3 regions of the Arthrobacter sp. KBS0702 genome follow, and region 1 is predicted to be linked to each of the others. Evidence: riboswitches for the same ligand, from Rfam matches in the RefSeq annotation. Region 1 holds a riboswitch; each other region holds the start of a gene.
What was found. A riboswitch is a leader RNA that binds a small molecule or an ion and turns the genes downstream of it on or off. The one in region 1 is predicted to bind thiamine pyrophosphate.
Positions count from the first base shown of each region.

Region 2: another riboswitch for thiamine pyrophosphate. It lies ahead of thiO (glycine oxidase ThiO); the one in region 1 lies ahead of thiC (phosphomethylpyrimidine synthase ThiC).
Region 3: another riboswitch for thiamine pyrophosphate. It lies ahead of FFF93_RS15670 (ECF transporter S component); the one in region 1 lies ahead of thiC (phosphomethylpyrimidine synthase ThiC).

Region 1 is NZ_CP042172.1:2,206,222-2,210,613, forward strand. Features, by position in the region: gene FFF93_RS10155 (VOC family protein) at 1-79, opposite strand, end outside; gene FFF93_RS10160 (amidohydrolase family protein) at 162-1,262, opposite strand; gene FFF93_RS10165 (GNAT family N-acetyltransferase) at 1,266-1,766, opposite strand; TPP riboswitch at 1,835-1,942, shown strand; gene thiC (phosphomethylpyrimidine synthase ThiC) at 1,938-3,755, shown strand; gene FFF93_RS10175 (alpha/beta fold hydrolase) at 3,807-4,392, opposite strand, start outside.
Region 2 is NZ_CP042172.1:2,573,500-2,577,891, reverse strand. Features, by position in the region: gene FFF93_RS11805 (RNB domain-containing ribonuclease) at 1-943, opposite strand, end outside; gene FFF93_RS11800 (ferritin-like fold-containing protein) at 985-1,656, shown strand; gene thiE (thiamine phosphate synthase) at 1,653-2,369, opposite strand; TPP riboswitch at 2,396-2,516, shown strand; gene thiO (glycine oxidase ThiO) at 2,508-3,770, shown strand; gene thiS (sulfur carrier protein ThiS) at 3,767-4,003, shown strand; gene FFF93_RS11780 (thiazole synthase) at 4,009-4,392, shown strand, end outside.
Region 3 is NZ_CP042172.1:3,389,214-3,393,605, forward strand. Features, by position in the region: gene FFF93_RS15665 (ABC transporter ATP-binding protein) at 1-1,417, opposite strand, end outside; gene FFF93_RS15670 (ECF transporter S component) at 1,417-2,049, opposite strand; TPP riboswitch at 2,118-2,259, opposite strand; gene FFF93_RS15675 (heme-degrading domain-containing protein) at 2,359-2,916, shown strand; gene FFF93_RS15680 (DUF4235 domain-containing protein) at 2,953-3,216, shown strand; gene mnhG (monovalent cation/H(+) antiporter subunit G) at 3,254-3,652, opposite strand; gene FFF93_RS15690 (monovalent cation/H+ antiporter complex subunit F) at 3,642-3,920, opposite strand; gene FFF93_RS15695 (Na+/H+ antiporter subunit E) at 3,917-4,392, opposite strand, start outside.

The sequences.
Region 1 (4,392 bases):
TGTCGCCGACCTTGAGCATCACGGTGCCCATGGTGAGTTCGGCAGGAAGGAGATCCTGGGTGCTGGCTTCTGCGGTCATCGAAACGCTCCGGTGGTTCTGTGGCCGCCGACTTTCGGAGACCTTTACATAGACTTAAATTACTTGAAGCTTCAATTTATTCCTAAAGCGGGATACCCGCGTGGCGGATCAGTTCGCCGCGCAGCACGATGCCCATGGGCGTTTGCAGGGTGGCGAGGTTCCTGCGGGGATCCTCGGGGCAAAGCAGCACGTCAGCACTGGCACCCTCCGCGATGGCGTCGGCCCCGAGCCAGTCCCGCGCGGCCCAGGTTGCGGCGTCGAGGGCGGCACCGGCGGGGAGTCCGGCGGCATGCAGCGCCTCCACCTCATCCGCGATGCGTCCGTGCTTGATGACGCTGCCGGCGTCTGTTCCCGCATAGATGGCCACGCCGGCCTCGTACGCTTCGAGGATCCGCTCGGCGCGGCGTTCCCAGAGCCCGAGCATGTGGGCCGCGTAGCGGGGGAACTTTGCCTCGGCCTGGGCGGCGATGTCCGGGAAGGTGGCGATATTGATCAGCGTGGGAACAATCGGGACGCCCTGCTCGACGAAGCGGGGCAGGTGCCGGGGAAGCAGCCCGGTCCCGTGTTCGATGCAGTCGATGCCGGCGTCGAGCATGTCGTCCAGGGTGTCCTCCGCGAAGCAATGCGCCGTAACCCGGGCGCCTTCGTCGTGGGCGGCCCGGACCGCGTCCTTGACGACCCGGGCAGGGAAGCTCGCAGCGAGGTCGCCGGCGTCGCGGTCGATCCAGTCCCCCACCAGCTTGACCCAGCCGTCCCCGGCCCGGGCCTGCTTGCGGACAGCCTCCACGAGGCCCTCGGGTTCTACTTCGACGGCGAAGCCGCGCAGGTAGCGGCGCGTCCTCGCGATGTGCCGGCCTGAGCGGACGAGGCGCGGCAGTTCCCTGCGCTGCTGCAGCCAACGGGTGTCGTGCACGGCGCCGGCGTCGCGGACCAGCAGGGTACCCGCGTCCCGGTCGGTCAGCGCCTGCTGCTCCGCAACGTCCTCCGTGACATCGCCGCCGGGGCCCAGCCCGATGTGGCAGTGGGCGTCGACGAGGCCGGGGATGACCCACCCCTTCAGCACACGGTGCGGCGCAGCCGCGGGAGGCTCGAAGGTAAGCCTGCCGTCCACGGCCCACAGCCCGTGCCGCTCCTGGTCCGCCGCGGTGAGTACTGGGCCGCTGAACTCGATGATGCCGCTCACGGCTTATAGCCTAATCCGCATGGCAGTCCGCCGACCCAGGGCATCCAGCCCCAATTGCGCCTCGTGGGCACGCAGGGCCGCCAGGTCCCCTGAAGGTTCGGGGACCACGTGGAAACCGCAGCTCGCGTAAAACGGCGCATTGAACGGAACGTCGGCAAACGTGCACAGAGTCATGGATTCATAGCCCCGGCAGCGGGCCGCGTCGAGGGCTGCCTCCATCAGGGATCGCCCTAGCCCCCGCCCAGCGAAATCCGGATGAACCGAGAGCTGCTCCAGATGGGCCTGGCCGTCGACTTCATCGATACGGGCGAACCCCACGGGAGGGGTTCCGGCAACGAGGTAGAGAACCAGTCCAACCGGCGTCGGCGATTCGGCGGCGGGAAGCGGCTGGCACCCGAGCGCCGTCTGGAGCAGCCGATCGGCCGCCGCCTCGAGCGCCGGCAGGCTCCGGAGGTCGTCCGGCGTCGCCGCCTTGATGCGGGGCACGGCCCTGCTCTGAATCACGCTGCCACGCTAGCACGGGGGCTTGCTGCATCCCTCGACGGCGTCCCGGCGGGCTGTGGTAGCTTCGTCTACGACCACACGGGTGCCCTTGCAGGGGCTGAGATCGGGCTGACGCAGCCTGCGACCGTTGAACCTGTCCGGGTAATGCCGGCGAAGGAAGTGAGTATTTCTTTGAGCACATCAAATCCCCAGCACAGCCCTGCCCAGAACGGCCAGAACGCCGCAGCAATGGCCGTGACGCAGTCCCTGAAGTCGCATGCCCTGGCCTACGTCGAAGACAGCGGGATCCGCGTCCCCATAACCGAAATTGCCCTGGAGCCTTCCCCGGGCGGCGTCGCGAATCCTCCGTTCCGGGTGTACCGCACCGCCGGCCCGGGAAGCGACCCGGTGGTGGGCCTGGCCCCCTTCCGCCGGGACTGGATCAACGGGCGCGGGGACACGGAACCGTACAGCGGCCGGGAACGGACCCTGCTCGACGACGGGAAGTCCGCGGTTCGACGGGGTGCCGCCTCGGCGGAATGGCAGGGCGCACCTCCGGAGCCGCGCCGGGCCGTTGAAGGACGGACGGTGACCCAGATGCATTACGCCAGACAGGGCATCGTGACACCCGAGATGCGCTTCGTCGCGCTGCGAGAGAACTGCGACGCCGAGCTTGTCCGCCGCGAAGTGGCCGCGGGCCGGGCCATCATCCCGAGCAGCATCAACCACCCGGAGTCCGAGCCGATGATCATCGGGAAGGCGTTCCTGGTCAAGATCAATGCGAACATCGGCAACTCCGCGGTGACCAGCTCCATCGCTGAAGAAGTCGACAAGCTCCAATGGGCGACGCAGTGGGGTGCGGACACGGTGATGGACCTTTCGACCGGGGACGACATCCACACGACCCGCGAATGGATCATCCGCAATTCCCCCGTACCCATCGGCACGGTCCCGATTTACCAGGCACTGGAAAAGGTCAACGGCGAAGCAAACGCCCTGACCTGGGAGATCTTCCGTGACACGGTGATCGAACAGTGTGAGCAGGGCGTCGACTACATGACTATCCACGCCGGGGTGCTGCTGCGGTACGTCCCGCTGACCGCCAACCGGGTCACCGGCATCGTGTCCCGGGGCGGTTCCATCATGGCCGGGTGGTGCCTTGCGCACCATCAGGAGAACTTTCTCTACACGCATTTCGACGAGCTGTGCGAAATTTTCGCCCGCTACGACGTCGCCTTCTCTCTCGGCGACGGTCTGCGGCCGGGGTCGACGGCGGACGCCAACGACGCCGCGCAGTTTGCCGAACTGGACACCTTGGCGGAGCTCACGCAGCGGGCCTGGGACTTCGATGTCCAGGTCATGGTGGAAGGCCCGGGTCATGTGCCGTTCCACCTCGTCCGGGAAAACGTGGAGCGCCAGCAGGAACTCTGCAAGGGCGCGCCCTTCTACACCTTGGGGCCGCTGGTCACGGACATCGCACCGGGCTATGACCACATCACCTCGGCCATTGGCGCCACCGAGATCGCCCGTTACGGGACCGCCATGCTCTGCTACGTCACGCCGAAGGAGCATCTGGGGCTGCCGAACAAGGACGACGTGAAGACCGGCGTGATCACCTACAAGATCGCCGCGCATGCCGCCGACCTCGCCAAGGGTCACCCCGGGGCGCACGAACGTGACGATGCCCTGTCCAAGGCCCGGTTTGAATTCCGTTGGCGGGACCAGTTCGCGCTTTCCCTGGACCCGGTGACCGCCGAGGCATTCCACGACGAGACCCTGCCGGCGGAGCCCGCCAAGACAGCCCATTTCTGCTCGATGTGCGGGCCGAAGTTCTGCTCCATGCGGATCAGCCAGGATATCCGGGACGAATACGGTTCGGCGGATTCGCAGGCAGCGTTGGCCCAGATGGCGGCCGGAATGCGGGAGAAGAGTGACGAATTCCTGGCAGCCGGCGGCAAGGTCTACCTGCCCGAACCCACCGTGGGCGCACAGGCCCAGGCACAGCCCTAGGCCGAGGCCGGGCGCCCATCCCGTCGGGTGGGCGCCCGACCGGCAAAATTCCTAAGAAGCCTGGGCGTGTCGGCTGCGGTTGACGTCGGCGATGAAGGATCTGATGACACGGTCGCCTTCCTTCGAATCCTGCGGCCGGTGCCCTCCCGGGGCGGTGCGGTGCAGGGCCCCGGTCTCCCTCAGGTAACCGGCGATTTCCTCGTACAGCGGTTCCCAGCCGCCGGTGAGGACCAGGGTGGGGACGCCCGGGACAATCTGCAGCGGGGCGTCCCACGGCGGGGCCTGCAAACGGAGCCGGCGCTGTTCCCGCCGGTCGTCGGCCGCGGGTGCGCCAACGGTTCCGCGGACCGGGGCGTGGGCGGCAAAGACCCGGCGCACGAACTCGCGGTGGAAGTCCTCATCGCCAAGTTGGTGCCGGACGTCGAAGAGCGGCTGCATGAGGGCCCGGTGCGCCGCCGTCGCCGGCAATTCGGCGGTCAGTGAGAAGCAGGCGGGTTCCACCAGGGAGAGCGACTTCACGAGGTCGGGACGTTCGACGGCGGCCATCATGGCCGCGATGGCGCCCTGCGAGTGGGCCACCACGTGCCCGCCGGCCTCGCCGCGGCCGTCGTCGGCCAGGGCCCGCAAGACAATGCCG
Region 2 (4,392 bases), 370 kb from region 1:
GGACAATCGCCAGCTGGCGGGGGTCAGTGGGGTCCAGGGTGCGCAGGTATTCCCCGTAGCTGACCTGCCCGTCCCAGGGTTTGCCGAGGGCGCCGGTCTGGCGCCGGAAATGCCGCAGCGAACGCTCGTCCGGTGCGGGCATGGTGCGCAGGATGCCCACCTTGCCCCGGAGCATCAGCTCCGCGGCGGCCATGCCGGTCATCAGCGAGATCTGGGCGTTCCAGTCCTCCACCGGCAGTGGCGGGGCAGCGACAATCCGGTAGCCGCCGTCGGGCAGCTGCTCGATTTCCTGCTCCGGCATGTTCAGGCTGGCCCCGCCGCGCAGGCGTTCCAGTTCCACCCGCTTGCTGCCGACTTCCTTCAGCAACTGCAGCAGGGGGTCCGCGGTACCGCCGTCGAGTTCAGCCTGCACGCCGTGGTAGCTGAGCTTGGCCCGGCTGCGGACCTGTGCCCGGCGCACCATGACGGAGGACACCTCGGCGGCGGCGTCGAGCTCAAACTCCCAGACGAAGGCTGCGCAGAGCTGGCCCGCGAGCAGGCTGCCGGCCGCCTCGCTGATGACCTCGGGGTGCAGCGGAATGCGGCCCTCCGGGGTGTAGAACGTCTGGCCGCGGCGGCGCGTTTCGGCGTCGAGCGCACTTCCGGGGGCGACGAAGGAAGGGACGTCCGCGATCGCGTAGAAGACCTTGTACCCCTCGCCGGCGCGATCAATGTACAACGCCTGGTCCAGGTCCGTCGAGGACGCAGGATCGATGGTCACGAACTCCACATGCGTCAGGTCCAGTGGCGGCAGCTCATGGCTGGCCACGGCCGCCTCGGCGTCGCGGAGCACGTCTTCCGGGAACGGACCCGGCAGCTCCAGCGTGGTGCGCAGGGCTTTGAGCGCCTGGGCCAATTGGTTCTGCTGCTGGCGCACGCTCGGGGTCAGGCGATGATGAGACACGAAAATCAGGTTAGCCCGATTTCCGCTATTAGTCTTGAAGCATGAGCACTTCCCCGGCCGACCCCGTCCGTGACCCGCGTTTTCTCCGGGACCTGCTGGGCGTGATGGCCTACGGGGAACTTTCGGCCTTCGAACGGCTTTCCTCCGACGCGCGGTATTCGCCCACGCTGCGCGACCGTGCGGTGCTGGGCGGCCTTGCCGTCAGCGAGTTCCAGCACTTCGAACTGGTCTGCGCGAAACTGGCGGAGCTTGGCATCGACGCGGAGGAAGCCATGCTGCCGTTCCAGCCGTCCGTGGACCATTTCCATGAGCGCACCCGCCCTTCTGACTGGTACGAATCGCTGATGAAGGCGTACGTGATCGACACGGTCTCGGCAGATTTCTACCGGTCCATTTCCGGCTACGTCGACGCCGACACGGCAAGCCTGATCCGCACGATCCAGTCGTCCGAGGGCGCGACGGCAGTGCTGGGCGAGCGGCTCAAGGCGGCGCTCGCCGATGATCCCCGGCTGGCTTCCCGGCTGGCCCTGTGGGCGCGGCGGCTGCTGGGCGAGGCGCTCACCCAGGCCCAGCGGGTCAGCGTGGACCATGCGCTCCTCGGCGGCCTCGCCGGGGTGGACGAGGCACGGGCCGGAGAGCTCGTCCGCGAACTGACTGCCGAGCTCGCCGCCGCCCACTCCCGCCGGATGTCCCAGCTGGGGCTCGCGGGCTAGTTGGACGCGGCCCCGGCGTTGGCTTCCGCCCCGGCGTCGAGCGCGGCGAGCAGCGCCCGCGCTGCCCCGGCGGGATCGTCGGCCTCGGTAATCGCCCGGACCACCACGATGCGGTGGGCGCCGGCGTCGACCACCTGCTCCACGTTGGACAGGTCGATGCCGCCGATCGCGAACCACGGCACCACCCCGGAGACCCTGCCGCTGTCCCCGGCCTCGGCCCGTTCAATCGCCGCGGCGGCGTAGCGCACCAGGTCCAGCCCGACGGCGGCGCGGCCCGGCTTCGTGGGGGTGGCCCAGACCGGCCCCACACAGAAGTAGTCCAGCCCGCTCCGGCCGGGGGCCGCGGCGATGGCGGCGTCAACCTGCTCCGGGGTGTGCGTGGACATCCCGATCACGGTGCCCTTGCCCAGGAACTCCCGGGCCGCGGCGAAGGGAATGTCTTTTTGGCCGATATGGAAGACCGGTGCCCCGGCCAGCGAGGCGAGGTCGGCGCGGTCGTTCACGGCCCAGAGCCGGCCGTGCCGGTGCGCCACGGAGTGCAGGACCTCCAGCAGTTCGAGCTCCTCGGCCGCCTCCAGCGACTTGTCCCGCAACTGGATGATGTCCACCCCGCCGGCAAAGGCGGCGTCGACGAAATCCTCGAAGTCGCCGCGGCCCTTCCGGGCATCGGTGCACAGGTACAGGCGGGCGGTGGTGTGGACATCTTGGCTCATGTTCCAAGCCTAGTTCCTCTAAACTGGGCGAATACCGCGGGAGCCCGCGCCGCCCGATACCGGGCCGCAGGGCTGAGAGGGCGTCAGAGCCGACCGCTTGACCTGATCCGGCTAGTACCGGCGTAGGGAAGGAAGCCCATGGACCTGTCCGTCTCACCATCCGCCGCACCGGCGGGCCCATCAGCGAAGTGGTACGACGTCGCCGTGATCGGCGGCGGGGTGATCGGCCACGGGATCGCCTGGGAGGCACGCCGCTCGGGCCGTTCGGTGGCCCTGATCGACCCCGCACCCGGGAGCGGGGCCAGCTGGGCCGCCGCCGGCATGCTGGCGCCCGTGAGCGAACTGCACTACCAGGAAGAAGGGCTCCTGGCCCTCATGCTGGAAGCCGCACGGCTGTGGCCCGGCTTCGCCGCCGGCCTGGACGGCGGCGCGGGGGAGGCGGGCGGCACCGGGTATCTCACGACGCCGACCCTCGCAATCGGCGCGGACGCGGCCGACCGCCGGGCGCTCGCGGACCTGCGGGAGGTGCAGCAGGCCTGCGGGCTCGCCGTGGAGCCGTTGACCGTGCGTGAGGCGCGTACCCGCGAGCCCTTGCTCAACCCCGGCATCTCCTGCGCCTTCGGCATCCCCGCCGACCACCAGGTTGACCCGCGCCGGCTGCTGGCCAGGATCGGTACATTGCTGGCCGCGGACGACCGGTTCACGGCCGTGGCCAGACGCGCCGGCGGGCTGCTCTGGGACGGCGGACGCGTCGCCGGTGTCGTCCTCGAGGGTGGCGGGGAGCTCCGGGCCGGGGAGACCATTGTGGCCAACGGCCTCGGGGCGGCGGACCTGCAGGGTTTGCCCGAGGGACTGGCCTTGCCGCTGCGGCCGGTCTACGGGGACATCCTCCGGCTCCGGGTGCCTGAACGGCTCCGGCCGCTCTTGCGCTCCACGGTGCGGGGGCTGGTCCGGGGGGTTCCGGTGTACATCGTCCCGCGGGCGGACGGCACCGTCGTGATCGGGGCGACCCAGCGCGAGGATGCACCCTCGAACCCTGGCGCCGTCTCGGCCGGTGGCGTGTACCAGCTGCTGCGCGACGCGCAGCAGCTGCTCCCCGCCGTCGCCGAACTGGAACTGCTCGAGGCCACCGCCCGGGCGCGGCCGGGAACACCGGACAACGCCCCGCTGCTGGGCCGCGCATCCCGCCCCGGAAGCGGGCAGGACATCGAAGGACTGATCATTGCCACCGGCTTCTTCCGGCACGGTGTCCTGCTGACCCCGGCGGCCGCCGCGATCTGCCGGGCGCTGCTGGACGGGCAGCCGGACCCGCGCTGGGCCCGGTTCCGCCCGGACCGCTTTTCCGGCCCCCGGGATTCCGCGGCTCAGGACTTTTCACCGAAAGACAGGACAACAGCATGAACATCAAACTCAACGGGGAACAGCACGCCGTCGCCGACGGCGCCACGGTCAGCGCCCTGGTCAGCGTCGTCACCGGCCGGAGCCTGGCCGCCAACGGGCAGGCCACGGACGGCCGGCAGCTCGGCGTCGCCGTCGCCCGCAACGCCGAGGTGGTGCCGCGCAGCCAGTGGCACGCGACGGCGCTCGCCGAGGGCGACGACGTCGAACTCGTCACGGCAGTCCAGGGAGGATGAACACCATGGAAGAAACAACGCTGAAGCCTTTGCAGCAGACCGGCATGGACCCGTTCACGGTGGACGGGGTGGAGCTGGGCTCGCGGCTCATTATGGGCACCGGCGGTGCGCCGAGCCTGCACGGCCTCGGTGCCGCGCTCGTGGCCTCCGGCACGGAACTCACCACGGTGGCCATGCGCCGCTACTCGCCGGCGGAGACCGGGTCGCTGTTCCAGCTGCTGGCGGAGCAGAATATCCGCGTGCTGCCCAACACGGCCGGCTGCTTCACCGCCCGGGACGCCGTCCTCACGGCCGAACTGGCCCGCGAAGCACTTGAGACGGACTGGGTGAAGCTCGAGGTGATCGCCGACGAGCACACCTTGCTGCCCGACGCCGTGGAACTCGTGGAG
Region 3 (4,392 bases), 1.2 Mb from region 1:
GCGGGTGGGCGGCGAGCACGGTGGCCACCGAGAGCCGCCGTTTTTCGCCGCCGGAGAGTGTGTAGGGATTGGCGTCCACGAGGTCGCGCAGCCGCAGGCGCTCCAGCAGTTCGTCCACCCGCTCTTCGCCCCGGCCCAGATGGCGGGGGCCGAACATCAGTTCGTCCAGCACCCGACCGGTGACGAACTGGTGCTCGGGTTCCTGGAACACCGTGCCGATCCTGGCGATCAACTGCTGGGCCTTCCACTTGTACGGATCGATGCCGGCGCCGGCGCTCAGCTCGGTGGTGGCGGACACGGCCCCCGCAACCGGCGCCAGCAGCCCGGCCAGGGTCAGGGCGAAGGTTGACTTTCCGCAGCCGTTGGGGCCGGTGATGGTCAGCGCCTGCCCGGCCCTGACCTGGGCCGTAATCCCGGACTGCACCGGTACCGGCGGGACAGTCCGGAAGCCCGCCAGCAGGCCGGTGCGGCGCGGGCGTTGGCGGGAGACGGCCAGCCCCTCGGCGGCCAGCAGCAGCTGGGCGGGCCCTTGACCCGCCGCGGCAACTCCGCCCGCGCCGGTGTCCGCGGTGCGCGCCCGCGCGGCCGGCACATGGCCGGGCACCCAGACGCCGGCGGCGATGAGCATGTCCCGCGCCTGCTCCAGGACCTGGTCCGGCGGGCCGTCCAGGAGCACGGCGGAGTCCCCGGCGGACCCCGGCTGCAGCACGACGATCCGGTCCACGAGGTCTTTCCAGACGGCGACGCGGTGCTCCACCACCACCAGCGTGGCCCCGGTCTTGTCCAGGCAGCGCCCCACGGCGTCGCGGACCTCCAGGACGCCGGCCGGGTCGAGGTTTGCGGTGGGTTCGTCCAGCAGCAGCAGGCCCGGCCGCATCGCAAGGATGCCGGCGAGCGCCAGCCGCTGCTTCTGCCCGCCGGAGAGCGCCGACGTCGGATGGTCCAGCGGCAGCCGCCCCAGCCCGACGTCGTCAAGCGCTTCCGCCACCCGCCGCCAAATCTCCGCCGGCGGAACGGCGAGGTTCTCGGCCCCGAAGGCGACGTCGTCGCCCAGGCGCGAGAGCACCACCTGGGTTTCCGGGTCCTGCTGCATGAGCCCCGCCCGGCCGCGCCGTGCCCTCGGCGGGGCCCCGTCGATCAGCAGGCTGCCGGTCTCGTCGGAGTCCTCGGCGTCGGGGGAGCCAGCCCCGGAAGGGCCGGCGGCGGAGGTGTCGGCGGTGCTGTCCCCCAGCACCCCGGCCAGAGCGTGCAGCAGCGTGGACTTGCCGGCCCCGGAGGGGCCCAGCAGCAGGACACGCTCGCCCGGGCTGATGTCCAGGTCCAGTCCGCTGACGGCGGGTCGGCGCCGGCCGGCGTGCCGCCAGCCCCAGCCGCGGGCGGTGACCGCGGCCGGGTGGACGGCGTAGTCTGCGGGCATCAGGAGAAGACGGGTTCCGATGCCGCCTTGCGGGACGCGAACGAGGCCAGCACGCCGGTCTTGGCGAGCCCGCGGGTGGCCAGCCAGGACAGTCCGCCGGCAATCACGGCTCCGGAGATGGCGCAGAAGACGATGTAGGCGAGCTTGTCACCGGGTTCGTAGGCGATGTTCCAGCCCCAGGGCAGGAAGGAGTCGTTCAGGCCGCAGAACAGGCCCGCGCCGGCGCCGGCCAGCAGGGACACCGGCAGGTTGAACTTCTTGTAGAGGAAGGCGGCGAAGATGAGTTCGGCGCCGAGACCCTGCAGGATTCCGGAGATCAACACTGTGGTGCCGTACTGCGAGCCCATGATCAGCTCGCCGGTGGCGGCCACCGCTTCGCAGAACAGCGCAGCGCCCGGTTTGCGGACGACGAGCATGCCCAGGATTGCCGGGAGCATCCAGCCTCCGGCGTAGAGCCCGGTCAGCGGCGGGTAGACCGCGGTCAGCGGGGCCGTCACGAGGTTGGCGCCCTGGTCCCAGGCCCAGAAAATCACGCCGCCGGCAACAGCGATCAACGCGGCCAGCACAATGTCGACCACGCGCCAGCTGTATTTGCCGGCGGCCAGTGTTTGCTTTGCAGAAATATCAGTCATATCGTCCTCCTGAGGTACAGGAGGGGAGGGCGTTCCGGCTGCACGCGGCTTTCGCCACGGATGCCGGGCACCCCGAGAACTCGACTCCCTTGCGCCGGTACTAACCGGATCAGGTTCGAGGGTCTGCGGCTGTCCGCACTCTCAGCGCCCACTTACGGTTCACCGGATTGCTCCAGTGATGCCGACGGCGGCGCTCCCCTGTCGTATTAAAATCACCCTTGTGGGCTGGGCCAGTTTACACCCGCCGGAGCCCAAGTGACTCGCAGCTGGGGTTGCGCAGCGGCACCCACCTAACGGAAGCTGAATCCCATGAGCGAGGCCCCCGTTCCTTCCCCCGACTACGACCCGGACTCCGCGGAACCGCAGCCGCCCGGGTCCCTGGCCGCGCTCATCGGCCGGATCCTGACGGAAATCGACGAACTGCAGTTCCGCTCCTTCAGCAAGGACGACGCCCTGGAGCTCGGGTTCCTGCTGGTGGAACTCGGCCGGCGACGCAACCACCCCATCGCCATCGACATCACCAAGGGTGAGCAGGTACTTTTCCACGCGGCGCTCGAAGGCGCCACGCCGGACAACGAGCGCTGGATCAGGGCGAAGCAGCGCACGGCCTCCCGGTACGAAGTCCCGTCGCTGCTGGTGGGCCTCCGGGCCAGGGCCGCCGGGCGGAGGATCGAGGACAACGCCTGGTTCGACCAGCAGGAATTTGCCGCCCACGGCGGCTCCTTTCCGATCTACCTGCGCGGGACGGGGGCTGTCGGCACGGTCACGGTTTCGGGGCTGCCGCAGAAGGCCGACCACCAGCTGGTGGTCGAGGCCCTGACCGAAATCCTCAACCGTTCGGACACCACGGCAGGGACGCTAGGCTAGGGGAAGCCCTGTTCCCTCCCGCAAGGAGTACGACGTATGAACATCTTCATCAAACTGCTTGGCACCGGCATCAGCCTCGTCGCCGGTTTCGTCGGCACCAAGGTGGTCGACACCGTCTGGGAAAAGACCACCGGCAATAAGCCGCCCAAGGGCCACGACGACGACGTCCCCACCACGCTGCGCCAGGCCCTGACCTTCGCCCTGATTTCGGCCTCGGTCAGCGCCATCATCCAGGTCCTCGCCAACCGCGGCACGCAGCGCGCGATCACCCGCTTCGCCAAAACCCAGGACATCGTCTAAGCCGCCTCGCACGGGGCAAACCGCCCAGGGCAATCCGTCACTCGACGTCGTCGTCGGTAAATCCGCTTTTGCCGGCCGCCTGCTGCACCACGGCCTCCAGCTCGTCTGCGCTGAGCAGTTCGGGGTGGAGGTGTTTGGTGCGGTAGCCGGCCCGGCCCACCATGTGGGCCGAGACCGGCACGGTGAGCAGTTGGAAAATCCACGCCACCACCAGCACCGGCCACACCCACCAGGTGCGCAGTTGCAGCCCCACGGCGCAGAGCAGCAGGAACAACCCCAGGACCTGAGGTTTGGTCGCGGCGTGCATCCGGCTCATCAGGTCGGGGAAGCGCAGCAGGCCTATGGCCGCGCCGAGGGACATCAGCGCCCCCAGCACCATGAACACAGCCGAGACGGTATCGATCACGGCGTCGGCGGAGAACGTCTCAGGATTCATTGGGCTGCTTCCTCCGGTCTGCCACAAAACGGGCCACCGTCACCGAGCCCACAAAGCCGATGATGGAGATGGACACCAGGAGCATCAGGTTGTTCAGGTGCCGGTTGACTGCCATGTCAATGCACAGCGCCGCGCCCAAGATGGCGAGCAGCACGTCGGCTGCGAGCACACGGTCCAGCAGCGAGGGCCCGCGCGCGATGCGGATGATCGCGCCGCCCGCGGCGAGCGACAGCACGACGGCGGTGACGGCCAGGACCAGGGGCATCATGCGCCCACCTCCTGTTTCAGGGCGGTCAATTCGGCCGGGGTGCCCATGATCCGGATCAGTCCGGCCTCGGTGTCGCGGACCTCCTTGCGGAGCTTGGCGGCGTCCTCGGCGTCGCGGACGTTAATGCCGTGGATGTAGAGCGTGGACGTGGACCTGTCCACCTCCACCACCAGCGACCCCGGGATCAGCGAGATGACGTGCCCGGTGGCGGTCACCAGCAGGTCGGAGTGGCTCCGGAGCGGGACGGCGACGACGGCGCTGATCACCCGCGGCCCCTTGACCAGGGCCAGGAACAGGACCTGGAAACTGGCCGCCACGACTTTGCCCAGGAAAACCACGGCGAACGGTACGGCGCGCAGCACGTTGAATCGACCGCCCAGCTCCACCGGCGGCAGGTAAAAGAGCCGCGCCACCACCACGGCGATCAGGGCGCCGAAGAGCAGGTTGCCCGCGCTGAAGTCCTGCCAGAGGG